4 regions of the Pseudomonas salmasensis genome follow, and region 2 is predicted to be linked to each of the others. Evidence: predicted binding sites of a transcription regulator. Region 2 holds the regulator's gene; each other region holds the start of a gene.
The links. Region 2 encodes FliA, which starts transcription of late flagellar genes. Its sites were predicted from a motif close to CTAAAGTTTNNNNNNNNNNNGCCGNTAA; they were not measured.
Positions count from the first base shown of each region.

Region 1 (3,716 bases), 640 kb from region 2:
CAATGGTCGGCTGCAGCTTGTCGAGGAAACGGTTGAACCAGTTCACCAACTCGCCCAGTTCGTCCTTCTTGGTGTAGGCCAGGCGCTGGGTGAGGTCGCCGTCACCGCTGGCGATGTCCTTGAGCATGGCGGCCACGCTATTGATAGGGCGGGTCACGCCAGTAGCGGTCAGCCAGATCAACAGCAAGCCCAGCAGGCCAGCGGCGGCGGCCACCAGCAGGGCTTTGAGCGTGCCCGTGGCCTGGGCCTCGTCGAGCACGGCTTGGAGTTTTTCGCTGTCGGCCAACATCACTGCTTTGGGCAGCTTGATCACCACGCCCCAGGATTTGGCACCGGCAATCGGCTTGAGCGGGTACACGGCACGAATGGTGTCGTCCTCTTCACGGATAACAGGCCGGTCATTGGCCAGCAGTTGCACGATCTCCTTGCCTTCGGCGCCAATGCTGTCGATCAGGTTCTTGCCGACTTTGGCCGGCTCACCACTGTAGGCGGCGATCAGGCCGGTGCTGGACAGAATCTCCAGGTGGGCGGCGCCGTTGAACAGGTCTTTTTGCGCCGCATCGGTGGTCGCTTGCAGGGCGGTGAGGGCGATGTCCACGCCGACCACGCCGATGACTTTGCCGTCGACGATCAGCGGCAAGGAAATGGTGGTCATCAGTACCGGTTTGCCGGCCACCGTGTCTTCGTACGGGTCCAGCAGGCAAGTGCTGCGCGTGTCCCGTGGGCAGGTGTACCAGATGTTATAGGGCGTGCCGCTGAGGTTAAGCGTGGTTTTGGTCAGGTCGTCTTCGACCATGATGGTGTTCTGGCCTTCGCCGCCAGCCCGGCTCCAGTAGCTGGAAAACCGGCCTTTTTCATTGGAGGCGCGTGCCTTGTCGTCGATAAATTCGCTGTCCTTGCCATCCAGCCCGTTGGGTTCGAACGACAACCAGATGCCCAGCACCTTGGTGTTGCGCTCGAACGCGGTTTTGACGCTGCGGTTGAGTTCTTCACGCAGCGCTGCGGCTTCAAGGGAACGCTGGGTGCCCAACTGACGCAGGTCTTTGATCTGGTCGGCAAGGGCGGTGACCACCAGCAGGTTTTCGCCGAAGGTCTGCTGCAAGTGGCCGGCCTGTTCGGCCGCTTTGGATTGCAGCAACTGCTCCACGCTGGCGGTGAGCATTCGTGAGCTTGAATCACTGACCAGCCGATCGTTCTGGTTGGTGTTGTAGATATTGATGCCGACCACCAGTGCGATGACACCCAGCAGGCACAGGCCGGACAGCAACACGATTTTCAAGCGGATAGAGAGGGTGTCGAACATAGGTTCACTCACGAATGGACTTGTTGGAATGCACGCAAACGCGCCAAGTCCCTTCGGCGTCATGCCTGGAACATCGGCGTCACACATCAATTCATGAGAAATAGGCGATGAGCGGTAGGAAAACGCCTACACGCCGCCTTAGACGGGCCGTGCGAGCTGTTCGGGGCGGGACCAGATCCACAGGTTGCCCAGGCTCATCCCGGCAATCGCCAGGTACACCGGCCAGCCGTGATCGAGCATCACCAGCATCAACACGGCGCACAGCAACATGCTCACCGTGGCGCTGACCTTGGCGCGACGGGCAATGATCTTGCCGTTGCGCCAGTTGGACAGGATCGGCCCGAACAGGCGATGGTTTTCCAGCCAGGCGCTGAGGCGCGGCGAGCTTTTGGTGGCGGCCCAGGCGGCGAGCAGGATGAATTCAGTAGTGGGCAACCCCGGTATGACAATCGCCACCAAGCCGATCCCCAGGCTGACGTAGGCCAGCAGGCCGAAGAGAAGCTGGGCGATTTTGGAGGAGGATTGGGGTTTGCCGGTCATGCTGCAGTTTTCTGGTGGGAAGGTTTACACATTGTTAGCCATGAAATGCACTCAACTGTGGGAGCTGGCTTGCCTGCGATAGCGGTGTATCAGGTTAAACATCTGGAGCTGACTCACCGCCATCGCAGGCAAGCCAGCTCTCACATTGAACCGCTGTCTACCGGAATACTTATGCCAGTTCCGGGGCGCTAGCGTACGCCTGTTCCAGCAACACGGTGAAGCGCACAAACGCATCAATCGCGCCTTTTTCCACGGCAGCTTCTTCTTCGGCACTGAACTCCAGGCCGTCGAGGGTGCGGGTGAAACTCTTCCAGCCCTCGGCGCGACCGCCGGCTGGCTCGCCCAGGTGGCGGGCACCGAAGGTTTCACTCAGGCCCAGGCCCACGGCGCGCTTGATCAGGAACGCAGCGCCCAGCTTGGAGCCTTCGGAGACGAACAGCCAGCCCAAAGCGCAGGCTTTGCTGGGGTTGTTCACCGCGCCGGCAACCGGGGCCGGGATTTCGGTGTCCAGGTCTGCCAGGTCGAGCTTGGCCGCTTCGGCGCGGCAGCGGGCGGCCAGGTCAGGGATGATCTGGTTCAGCTCGGCATCGTTGTACAGGGCTACCAGTTCCGATTGGAACAGGTATTGGGCCACGACGAAGCGGGCGAAGTTGGCCTGGGTTTCGAACGGCGCGTGAGCCTTCACCAATGCGTCGAGCTTGGTGTGCGGCGCGTTGGTGATCTGGTTCAGGCGCTGGGAGCGCAGGCTTGGGCGTTCTGCGGTGGAAGAAGCGGTCATGAAAAAAGTCCTTGAGAAGAGAAGCGCCTGGGTGCCCTTAAAGAGAGCTGTTATCAACTAGACGAACAAGAAGACGCGGCACAGTAAAAAATCCTCACCTCGCCGCGGATGCATGGGCGGCGAGGTGGGGCGCATGGGTCAGATGTCCCAGATCACGTTGATCGCAAAGTTGCGACCGGGCTGGGTCAGGCGGTCGAGGTTGGCCGGGCCGGTCACACCGGCCTCGCCGACGCTGTCGTAGCTGCGCACGTCATCCCAGTTCCAGTACTTCTTGTCGGTGAGGTTGTAGAGGCCACCGTTGACGGTCACGTCTTTGCTCACCTTGTAGTAGGCGGTCAGGTCGAGGATGCCGAAACCCGGGGTTTTGAACGGGCCGTCGGTGCCGCCGTCGGGCGCGTGGAAGGTTGTGCTGTCGACGCGGTCCTGTTTTTTCACCACGGTCCAGCTCAGCAGGCCACCGTAGTTGTCCTGGTCGTAGCCCAGGCCAAACACGCCCTTGAGTGGGTTGACGCTGTTCAACGGCTCGCCATTGTCGTCGTTGCGACCGTAGGTGTAGGCAACCGAGCCCTGGGTATACAGGCCCTTCGGCGCGCCGAAGGTATCCAGGTTCAGGCGGCCCTTGGCTTCCACGCCCTTGATGGTGGCGCGCTTGATGTTGACGGCCTGGAACTGCTCCACGGTGCCGCCGACCACGGCGTTGTCTTCGTCGATAAAGTCGCGGTATTTGTTGTAGTACACCGCAATATCGAAGGAGCCTTCGTCGAATTTGCCGCGAATCCCGGTTTCGATGCCTTTGCTGGTTTCTGGCTTGAGGTCGGGGTTGGGTTCGACGGTATAGCCCAGGTTTAGATTTTCGAAGCGACCGTACAGGGCTTTGGCAGACGGCGTGCGGAAACCTTCAGCGTATTGGCCGAACCAGGTGTAGTTGTCGGTCAGGGCGTAGGTCAGGCCGAACTTGGGTGTTACGCGGTTCCAGGTCTTGTCTTTGCCGTCGACGGTATAGGCGCCGGTCGGGTTGACGGTGTTGAGGAATTCCTGGGTCAGCTTGGGCTTGAGCCGGGTGTAGTCATAACGCACGGCGGGCAGGAAGGTCCA
Region 1 is NZ_CP077083.1:2,294,443-2,298,158, reverse strand. Features, by position in the region: gene HU731_RS10080 (methyl-accepting chemotaxis protein) at 1-1,303, opposite strand, end outside; gene HU731_RS10075 (YbaN family protein) at 1,442-1,843, opposite strand; gene HU731_RS10070 (biliverdin-producing heme oxygenase) at 2,013-2,621, opposite strand; gene HU731_RS10065 (TonB-dependent receptor) at 2,760-3,716, opposite strand, start outside.
Region 1: HU731_RS10080 (methyl-accepting chemotaxis protein) is a predicted target of FliA. The motif match lies at 1,374-1,401, and genes of this name have one in related genera.

Region 2 (3,716 bases):
TTGCCTACCTCACCGACGGGCCGCGGATCCCGGATGATCTGCATCTGCCGCGCCGTCATCAGTTGGTCAGCCGTGCCGTGAGTGTGCAAATGCAAGACGAGCCTAGCGAGGAAGCGATGGCCGATATGTTCGCCGACCTTTACCACCACCCGGCTAAACGGGTGGGTTGAGGCAGGATGAACACCGTGAAATGTACCTACATCGATGGTCTGCAAGCGATTCACGCGGCCAAGCCATGTAGCCTGCGTCTAAGCAAGACAAGGTAAAGAAATAAAATGGGCAGCATGCATCCCGTACAGGTGATCGCGGTGACCGGCGGCAAAGGTGGCGTCGGGAAAACTAACGTGTCAGTGAATTTGTCCCTGGCCCTGGCAGAGCTTGGCCGTCGCGTCATGCTGCTGGATGCTGACCTGGGCTTGGCGAACGTGGACGTTCTGCTGGGGCTGACACCCAAACATACCCTGGCCGATGTGATCGAGGGCCGCTGTGAGCTGCGCGACGTGCTGCTCCAGGGCCCCGGAGGCATTCGCATCGTGCCGGCGGCCTCGGGCACCCAGAGCATGGTGCACCTGAGTCCCGCGCAGCATGCCGGCTTGATCCAGGCGTTCAGCGACATTGGTGACAACCTCGACGTGCTGGTGATCGACACCGCCGCCGGCATCGGCGAATCCGTGGTCAGCTTTGTGCGCGCAGCGCAAGAAGTGCTGCTGGTGGTGTGCGACGAACCCACCTCGATCACCGATGCCTACGCACTGATCAAACTGCTTAACCGTGACTACGGCATGAACCGCTTTCGCGTGCTGGCCAACATGGCCCAGAGCCCGCAGGAAGGGCGCAACCTGTTCGCCAAGTTGACCAAGGTCACGGATCGCTTCCTCGATGTGGCTTTACAATACGTCGGCGCAGTTCCCTATGACGAGTGTGTGCGCAAGGCCGTGCAAAAGCAGCGTGCGGTCTATGAAGCGTTCCCTCGTTCGAAATGCGCACTGGCGTTCAAGGCCATTGCCCAGAAGGTCGATACCTGGCCATTGCCTGCCAACCCGCGCGGGCATCTGGAGTTTTTCGTCGAGCGATTGGTGCATCAGACGAGCGCAGGACCGGTGCTATGACATCCAGCGGCTACAACCTTTACAAAAAGTCGGCACGTGACAGCCAGGGCGAATTGATCGAGCGCTATGCGCCGCTGGTCAAGCGCATTGCCTATCACCTGTTGGCGCGCCTGCCCGCGAGTGTGCAGGTTGAAGACTTGATCCAGGCCGGCATGATCGGCCTGCTTGAAGTCTCAACCAAATACGACGCCAGCAAGGGCGCCAGTTTCGAAACGTATGCGGGTATCCGTATCCGTGGCGCGATGCTCGATGAAGTGCGTAAAGGCGATTGGGCGCCGCGTTCGGTACACCGCAATACCCGCATGGTCAGTGATGCAATTCGTGCAATTGAAGCAAAAACCGGTCGTGACGCTAAAGATCATGAAGTTGCGGCCGAACTCCAATTGAGTCTCGACGATTACTACGGGATTTTGAACGATACCTTGGGCAGCCGCCTGTTCAGTTTCGACGACCTTTTACAGGACGGCGAACACGAAGGGCTGCACGAGGACGGCGCGAGCGCGCATACGGAGCCGTCGCGCGACCTGGAAGACGAACGTTTCCAGGGCGCGTTGGCCGATGCAATCGCCAATCTGCCGGAGCGTGAGCGGCTGGTGCTGGCGCTGTACTACGACGAAGAGCTGAACCTCAAGGAAATCGGTGAGGTCCTGGGGGTCAGCGAATCGCGTGTCAGCCAGTTGCATAGCCAGTGCGCAGCCCGCTTGCGGGGGCGATTGGCCGAGTGGCGCGCGCGCTGACAGGCAGTGTGGGGACACTGCAGACGCTACCGTGAAACCGCAGGGTTTTGCGGGTGAGTACCGTGGTGCCCTGGGCAGTCCTTTTTGTGTAACGCCTGTTGATTGAAATGGCGCGTCCAGGTGCTGGGCGCGTTTAAGACTGCTTGGAGGTCGAATTGGACAAGAACATGAAAATCCTCATCGTTGATGACTTCTCAACGATGCGGCGGATCATTAAAAACCTGTTGCGTGACCTTGGGTTCACCAACACGGTCGAGGCGGATGACGGCCTGACGGCCATTCCGATTCTCAACAGCGGGAGCATCGACTTTCTGGTGACCGACTGGAACATGCCGGGCATGACCGGTATCGACCTGCTGCGCCACGTGCGCGCCGATGAAAAACTGCGCAGCCTGCCTGTGCTGATGGTGACCGCCGAAGCCAAGCGTGAACAGATCATCGAAGCCGCCCAAGCCGGGGTCAACGGTTACGTGGTCAAGCCATTCACGGCACTGGCCTTGAAAGAGAAGATCGAGAAAATCTTCGAACGCATCCACGGCTAATGCCATCGCGGGGGAGCTATGGAGCATAACGAAACGTCACAGGGCGACTTTGAGTCGACCCTGAAAAAACATGCTCACCAGTTGGTCGACAGCCTGGAAAAAGGCCAGTTCGCCGATGCGGTGCAGTTGATCCATGAGCTTAACCAGACCCGTGACCGCGGCCTGTACCAGGAAGTGGGCAAGCTCACACGCGAGCTGCACAGCGCAATCGTCAATTTCCAGATTGACCCGCGCATGCCCCAGGCCGAAGAAATTTCCCAGATCACCGATGCCACCGAGCGCCTGTCCTATGTGGTCAGGCTGACCGAGGCGGCGGCCAACCGCACCATGGACCTGGTGGAAAACGCCACGCCCCTGGTCAACGGCATGGCCACCGAAGCCCAGGCCTTGAGCCAGGACTGGGGCCGCTTCATGCGCCGTGAAGTCGGTGCTGAAGAGTTTCGTGAATTGGCGCGTCGCGTCGACGGGTTTCTGTCACGCAGCGAACAGGAAAACCGCACGGTGGCCAGCAACCTCAACGACATCCTGCTGGCCCAGGATTACCAGGACCTTACCGGCCAGGTGATCAAGCGCGTGACCCAGTTGGTCACCGAAGTGGAAAGCAACTTGCTCAAATTGGTGCTGATGGCCGGCCAGGTCGATCGTTTTGCCGGCATCGAACATGACCGCGAAGCGATCCTCTCGGAAAAAGATCCACAAAAACATCTCGCCAAGGGTGAAGGTCCGCAGATTCATGCCGATAAACGTGAAGACGTTGTGTCAGGTCAGGATGACGTAGATGACCTGTTATCCAGTTTAGGCTTCTAAGGAGCACCCACATGAGCTTCGGCGCCGATGAAGAAATCCTTCAGGATTTCCTTGTAGAGGCCGGCGAAATTCTAGAGCAACTGTCCGAACAACTGGTCGAGCTGGAAAGCCGACCGGATGATGCGAACCTGCTCAATGCAATTTTTCGCGGTTTTCACACTGTAAAAGGGGGCGCCGGCTTCCTCCAGCTCCATGAGCTGGTGGAGTGCTGTCACATCGCCGAGAACGTGTTCGACATCCTGCGCAAGGGTGAGCGTCACGTCGACTCGGAACTGATGGACGTGATTCTCGAAGCACTGGATGCGGTCAACGGCATGTTCAGCCAAGTGCGTGAACGTGCACCGATCACTGCCGCAACGCCGGAATTGCTGGCCGCCCTGGCGCGCCTGGCAGAACCTGCCGACACCGCGGCTGCGCCGGTGGTCGAGGCCGCGCCGGAGCCGGTGGCGCAAGCCGAGCCGGACGTGACCGACAGCGAGTTCGAACAACTGCTCAACTCCCTCAGCGCGGTCAAGGCCCAA
Region 2 is NZ_CP077083.1:1,651,720-1,655,435, reverse strand. Features, by position in the region: gene flhF (flagellar biosynthesis GTPase FlhF) at 1-170, shown strand, start outside; gene fleN (flagellar synthesis regulator FleN) at 276-1,109, shown strand; gene fliA (RNA polymerase sigma factor FliA) at 1,106-1,846, shown strand; gene HU731_RS07135 (chemotaxis response regulator CheY) at 2,014-2,388, shown strand; gene HU731_RS07130 (protein phosphatase CheZ) at 2,407-3,195, shown strand; gene HU731_RS07125 (chemotaxis protein CheA) at 3,207-3,716, shown strand, end outside.

Region 3 (3,716 bases), 2.0 Mb from region 2:
ACGGTCCTAAGGTAGCGAAATTCCTTGTCGGGTAAGTTCCGACCTGCACGAATGGCGTAACGATGGCGGCGCTGTCTCCACCCGAGACTCAGTGAAATTGAAATCGCTGTGAAGATGCAGTGTATCCGCGGCTAGACGGAAAGACCCCGTGAACCTTTACTATAGCTTTGCACTGGACTTTGAATTTGCTTGTGTAGGATAGGTGGGAGGCTTTGAAGCGTGGACGCCAGTCTGCGTGGAGCCATCCTTGAAATACCACCCTGGCAACTTTGAGGTTCTAACTCAGGTCCGTTATCCGGATCGAGGACAGTGTATGGTGGGTAGTTTGACTGGGGCGGTCTCCTCCTAAAGAGTAACGGAGGAGTACGAAGGTGCGCTCAGACCGGTCGGAAATCGGTCGTAGAGTATAAAGGCAAAAGCGCGCTTGACTGCGAGACAGACACGTCGAGCAGGTACGAAAGTAGGTCTTAGTGATCCGGTGGTTCTGTATGGAAGGGCCATCGCTCAACGGATAAAAGGTACTCCGGGGATAACAGGCTGATACCGCCCAAGAGTTCATATCGACGGCGGTGTTTGGCACCTCGATGTCGGCTCATCACATCCTGGGGCTGAAGCCGGTCCCAAGGGTATGGCTGTTCGCCATTTAAAGTGGTACGCGAGCTGGGTTTAGAACGTCGTGAGACAGTTCGGTCCCTATCTGCCGTGGACGTTTGAGATTTGAGAGGGGCTGCTCCTAGTACGAGAGGACCGGAGTGGACGAACCTCTGGTGTTCCGGTTGTCACGCCAGTGGCATTGCCGGGTAGCTATGTTCGGAATAGATAACCGCTGAAAGCATCTAAGCGGGAAACTAGCCTCAAGATGAGATCTCACTGGAACCTTGAGTTCCCTGAAGGGCCGTCGAAGACTACGACGTTGATAGGTTGGATGTGTAAGCGCTGTGAGGCGTTGAGCTAACCAATACTAATTGCCCGTGAGGCTTGACCATATAACACCCAAGCAATTTGACTACTCTAACGAGCATCAGATTGCGGTGTGTGAAGACGAAGATAAACCGAAAGTTCGACGCTCACAAAACACCGAGATCTATCACCTACCCAATTTGCTGAAGCGAGGCCAACTGGCCACGACTCAGTACCCGAATTTCTTGACGACCATAGAGCATTGGAACCACCTGATCCCATCCCGAACTCAGCAGTGAAACGATGCATCGCCGATGGTAGTGTGGGGTTTCCCCATGTGAGAGTAGGTCATCGTCAAGATTAAATTCCAAAACCCCTGTCTGCTAACGCAGACAGGGGTTTTGTTTATGTAGAAGCTCATGAATTTCACCGGCACGTTGCCAGAGCGCAACGGTCTGGTACACAGAATTTCTTGACGACCATAGAGCATTGGAACCACCTGATCCCATCCCGAACTCAGCAGTGAAACGATGCATCGCCGATGGTAGTGTGGGGTTTCCCCATGTGAGAGTAGGTCATCGTCAAGATTGAATTCCGAAACCCCTGTCTGCTAACGCAGACAGGGGTTTTGTCGTTTAGGACGGCCCGTCACAGCCTATCTACGCGACACCTACCGCCTGTCGGTTTCCTACGCTAAAAGAAGATGCTTCTCACAAATTCCTAAGATTTGTCGAAGTTTGGCCGAAAGCCTGACGAGCCATGCGTGCACCGAAATAGAGCGACCGCAGAGTCCGCCTATCCCGTACATGGAATGTTCCACTCGGCACGCTCACCCCCCTTTGGCAAAAGAAGTCGATGAAATGAATCTCAAGTTCAGTCATAAAATTCTGTTGGCCGCGTCAGGCGTCGTGGTTTTAGCCTTCGCGTTATTCACGCTCTACAACGACTACCTGCAGCGCAGCACCATCAGGCAAAACCTGACGTCGTCCATCCAGCAATCCGGCGAGCTCACCGCCAGCAGTGTGCAGAACTGGCTCAGTGGTCGCATCCTAGTCCTCGAGAACCTGGCGCAGAACGTTGCCCACCAGGGCAGCGCTGCCGACCTCCCAGGTTTGGTCGATCAACCAGCGTTTACCAGCAACTTCCAGTTCACCTATGTGGGACAAGCCAACGGGGTATTCACCCAGCGCCCTGACGCGAAGATGCCTGACGACTACGACCCTCGTCAGCGCCCTTGGTACAAGCAAGCAGTAGTGGCGGACAAAACCATGCTTACTCCGCCTTATATGGCGGCTGTGGGCGGTCAGATCGTGACAATTGCCATGCCGGTGAAAAAGAACGGCGAGTTGTTGGGTGTTGTCGGTGGTGACCTGAGCCTGCAGACACTGGTGAAGATCATCAACTCGGTAGACTTCGGTGGTATCGGCCATGCGTTCCTGGTCAGCGGTGATGGCCAGGTCATCGTCAGTCCGGACCAGGACCAGGTGATGAAGAACCTCAAGGACATCTACCCTGGCACCAACGTACGCATTGAGAAGCTCAACCAGGACGTCGTACTCAAAGGACAGGATCGCATCCTCTCTTTCACGCCTATCAGCGGCTTGCCTGGCGCTGACTGGTACATTGGCCTGTCGATCGACAAAGAAAAAGCCTACGCCCCGCTGGGCAAATTCCGTACTTCGGCCTTGATTGCAATGTTGATTGCCGTTGTGGCCATTGCGGTGCTCCTGAGCCTGTTGATTCAAGTCCTGTTGCGCCCGCTGACCACCATGGGCGTGGCCATGCAGGATATTGCCCAAGGCGAAGGTGATTTGACCCGACGTCTGGACGTGACCAGCAAGGACGAGTTCGGCGAGGTCGGCAGCGCATTCAACCAGTTCGTCGAGCGAATCCATGCGTCGATTTCCGAAGTGTCTTCGGCAACGCGCCAGGTGCACGATTTGTCCCAGCGTGTGATGGCTTCATCCAATGCGTCGATCATCGGTTCTGACGAACAGAGCGCGCGTACCAACAGCGTGGCCGCAGCCATCAACGAACTGGGTGCTGCCACCCAGGAAATCGCGCGTAACGCCGCGGATGCGTCCCAGCATGCCAGTGGTGCCAGCGAGCAAGCTGATGATGGTCGTAAAGTGGTGGAGCAAACTATCCAGGCGATGTCCGAGTTGTCGCAAAAGATCAGCCTGTCCTGCACTCAGATCGAAACCCTTAATGCCAGTACCGACAACATCGGGCACATCCTAGATGTGATCAAAGGCATTTCCCAACAAACCAACTTGCTCGCCCTCAACGCTGCGATCGAAGCGGCCCGTGCTGGCGAAGCCGGGCGTGGTTTTGCCGTGGTGGCGGATGAAGTGCGTAATTTGGCGCACCGTACCCAGGAGTCGGCAGAAGAAATCCACAAGATGATCACTTCGCTGCAAGTGGGCTCGCGTGAAGCTGTGACCACCATGAACGCCAGCCAGGCTTCCAGCGAAGAAAGTGTTGAAGTCGCCAACCAGGCAGGTGAGCGCCTGGTCAGCGTGACGCAACGTATCGTTGAGATTGATGGCATGAACCAATCCGTTGCGGCCGCCACTGAAGAACAGACCGCAGTGGTTGAAACCCTCAACGTCGATATCAACCAGATCAACCTGCTGAACCAGCAGGGTGTGGCCAACCTCAACGAGACGCTCAAGGACTGCGATGCGCTGTCCCAGCAGGCCAGCCGATTGAAGCAGTTGGTCGATAGCTTCAAAATTTGATTCTGACTGCATCGGAGCGAGGCCTCTCGCTCCGACTGCTTGGCCCTGTCCAGGGTGCTATTCAGAGGAAGCTAA
Region 3 is NZ_CP077083.1:3,691,200-3,694,915, forward strand. Features, by position in the region: rRNA gene HU731_RS16660 (23S ribosomal RNA) at 1-986, shown strand, start outside; rRNA gene rrf (5S ribosomal RNA) at 1,145-1,260, shown strand; rRNA gene rrf (5S ribosomal RNA) at 1,372-1,487, shown strand; gene HU731_RS16675 (methyl-accepting chemotaxis protein) at 1,761-3,641, shown strand; gene HU731_RS16680 (amino acid adenylation domain-containing protein) at 3,703-3,716, opposite strand, start outside.
Region 3: HU731_RS16675 (methyl-accepting chemotaxis protein) is a predicted target of FliA. The motif match lies at 1,621-1,648, and genes of this name have one in related genera.

Region 4 (3,716 bases), 3.1 Mb from region 2:
ATCAAAACCGCGAAATTACAGGGGCGCGACAGCAAATGAAGATAAAGCGACAGATTATGTCGAGTGGGCGACCGATGGTCGCCTCTATGGAGCAGAGGTATTTGCACAACCTTGTAGCGTTCAACGGTAACCACGATGCGAAGCGAGTCGCTCTTGATCTTGCTCTTGATCTGCTTGTGATCTTGATCTCAGGCGCCCCGTTAAACCACGCTGGCCGAACGCAGGTTTGAATTCGTGGGTAACCCGGCAGGACGCCGGGTTAGCCGCCCCGCGCCATGGATGGCGCGTGGCGGCGGCCCACGGATTCAAGACTGTGTTCGGGCACACCGAGCCTAGGCGAGGTGCCGAGTGGTGGGGCAAGAGCGCTTTGCTTACTTTCGCGCTTTTCGAAAGTGAGCCGCCGTCAGGGCGGAACCCTAAGTGGCCGTTACCTAAATAACGGATATGTACCCGGTCCAACTGTGTTGACTGTCAGGCCGCCTTCGCAGGCAAGCCAGCTCCCACATTTGGATCGTGGGGTGTCAGATAGATAGGCGTCGGCTATTCGGTCGTCACGGGAGCAAGCTCCCTCGCCACAGTTTCGGCGTCATACCGAAGTTGTGCAGCTACCCATGCTTATGAGGTAGCCGCCGGGTTGCTCGGCGCAGCGGCCTGGGGCGCCGGCTTCTCAGGGGCAGCCACCCGCTCAAGCTGAATATTCACACGGCGGTTACGCGCACGGTTGGCGGCATTGGTGTTGGGCGCCAAGGGGTAGCTTTCGCCATGGAAGCGCATCGTGATCTGCGATTCCTGGATGCCGTTGGCCTTGAAGTAGTCCATCACCGCCAGGGCACGGCGGCGCGATACGTCGCGGTTGGTCAGGCGGTTGCCGCTGTTGTCGGAATGGCCGTTCAACTCGACATGATTGACCGTGGGATCGGCCTTCATGAAGGCCAGGATCACGGACAACTTCTTCTTGGCCGCCGCGTCCAGCTCAATGCCGCCACCGGGAAAGCCCACTTCGGTCTGTTTGACCTGGTCGTAATTCATGGGCAACAGCTTGGTGGTGCACAGCTGATAATCGTTGTACGCCTTGTTGAATTTTACCGGCAGCAGGCGAATTTCCGAGTAACCACCTTCACGCCCGTAATGCCGCACCGTCGGGCTGCGCCCTTCGAGCAAGCCCGTGAACAGGCGACCGGCCTGGGCCTGGGAGCTATTGAACAGCACGTCGCCGCTGCCGACACGCACGGCCCCCAGGTTGATATCACCTCGGCCCGGTTGCCACGGCGCGGCAGCAGCCAGCAGGGTTGCTGAGCCGGCGCCGAGGCTGCTGCCATAGGTTTTCAGACGAAACGTGGCCTGCTCGCCCGCCCGGCGTACGAATTCACCAGAACCGAAATCGGTGATCGGCTGGGTCAAGCGGCACTCGAACTGATCGCCCTCTACCTTCCACTCAATATTCTCCAGACGTGTCTGGAACGTGAGGGCCGCCGCAGGCAGGCTGGCGAACACACTGAGCAGGGCTAGATAATACTGGCGCACGGGAGGCTCCATGGGTTTCTACAACACTTCACAGCGTCATACATCGTTAAGGCATACCCGGAGATATCGGTAGCATCCGGCAAAACTTGATAGCGAGTGCCTGCAAGAGTCTTTTCCGGTAGCATTCCCACCAGATTGACCCGCCTGGAATCCCCAATGTCCGACCGCCTGACCCTGCTGCGTCCCGACGACTGGCATATTCATCTTCGCGATGGTGCTGCGTTACCCCAAACCGTGGCCGACGTGGCCCGCACGTTTGGCCGTGCCATCATCATGCCTAACCTGGTACCTCCGGTGCGCAATGCCGCAGAGGCCGACGCCTATCGCCAGCGCATCCTCGCTGCACGACCGGCCGGCAGCCGCTTCGAACCGTTGATGGTGCTCTACCTCACCGACCGCACCCAGCCTGAAGAAATCCGTGAAGCCAAGGCCAGCGGTTATGTGCACGCCGCCAAGCTGTACCCGGCAGGCGCGACCACCAACTCCGATTCCGGTGTAACCAGTATCGACAAGATCCTGCCGGCGATCGAAGCCATGGCGGAAGTCGGCATGCCGTTGCTGATCCACGGGGAAGTCACCCGTGGCGATGTGGACGTGTTCGATCGCGAAAAAATCTTCATCGATGAACACATGCGTCGTGTGGTCGAGCTGTTCCCCACGCTCAAAGTGGTGTTTGAACACATCACCACCGCCGATGCCGTGCAGTTCGTCAGCGAGGCGTCGGCCAACGTTGGCGCGACCATCACCGCCCATCACCTGCTCTACAACCGCAACCACATGCTGGTGGGCGGGATTCGGCCGCACTTCTACTGCCTGCCGATCCTCAAGCGCAACACCCATCAGGTAGCCCTGCTGGATGCCGCCACCAGCGGCAGCCCGAAATTCTTCCTCGGTACCGACTCGGCGCCCCACGCCCAGCACGCCAAGGAAGCTGCATGCGGCTGCGCCGGCTGCTACACGGCATTTGCCGCCATCGAGTTGTACGCCGAAGCATTCGAACAGCGTAACGCGCTGGACAAACTCGAAGGTTTTGCCAGCCTCAACGGCCCGCGTTTCTACGGCCTGCCGGCGAATACCGACCGCATTACCCTGGTTCGTGAAGACTGGACCGCCCCTGCCAGCCTGCCCTTTGGCGAGCTGACCGTTATCCCGCTGCGCGCCGGTGAAACACTGCGCTGGCGCCTGCTGGAGGAAAGCAAGTGAGTGAAGACCATTACGACGACGAACAAGAGCACGGCGGTGGCGGCTCGCGCCATCCGATGGCCGAGCGCTTTCGCGGCTATCTGCCGGTCGTCATCGACGTAGAAACCGGTGGTTTCAACTGCGCCACCGATGCCTTGCTGGAAATTGCCGCAACCACCATCGGCATGGACGAACAGGGTTTTGTGTACCCGGAGCACACGCATTTCTTTCGCGTCGAGCCGTTCGAAGGCGCCAATATCGAAGCCGCTGCCCTGGAATTCACCGGGATCAAGCTCGATCACCCACTGCGCATGGCGGTGAGTGAAGAAGCGGCGCTGACCGATATCTTCCGTGGCGTGCGCAAGGCGTTGAAGGCCAATGGCTGCAAACGCGCAATTCTGGTCGGCCACAACAGCAGTTTCGACCTGGGCTTCCTGAACGCCGCCGTGGCGCGATTGGACATGAAGCGCAATCCGTTTCACCCGTTCTCCAGCTTCGACACCGCCACCCTTGCCGGCTTGGCCTACGGTCAGACCGTCCTGGCCAAAGCCTGCCAGGCCGCCGGTATCGACTTTGACGGGCGTGAAGCCCACTCGGCCCGCTACGACACCGAGAAGACTGCCGAGCTGTTCTGCGGCATCGTCAATCGCTGGAAACAGATGGGTGGCTGGGAAGACTTCAACGATTGAGGCTCCAATGTGGGTGTGGGCTTGCCCCCGATGAGCATAGGTATCTACGCAATTTTGTAGGTTGTCGCAGCCGACGGTAACCACGATGCGAAGCGAGCCGCTCTTGCTCTTGATCTGCTTTTGATCTTAAGCGCCCCGTCAAACCACGCTGGCCGAACGCAGGCTTGAATTCGTGGGTAACCCGGCAGGACGCCGGGTTAGCCGCCCCGCGCCATGGATGGCGCGTGGCGGCGGCCCACGGATTCAAGCCTGTGTTCGGGCACACCGAGCCTAAGCGAGGTGCCGAGTGGTGGGGCAAGAGCCCTTTTGGTTACTTTTGGC
Region 4 is NZ_CP077083.1:4,873,755-4,877,470, reverse strand. Features, by position in the region: gene HU731_RS21810 (flagellar protein MotY) at 616-1,524, opposite strand; gene pyrC (dihydroorotase) at 1,681-2,727, shown strand; gene rnt (ribonuclease T) at 2,724-3,395, shown strand.
Region 4: HU731_RS21810 (flagellar protein MotY) is a predicted target of FliA. The motif match lies at 1,588-1,615, and genes of this name have one in related genera.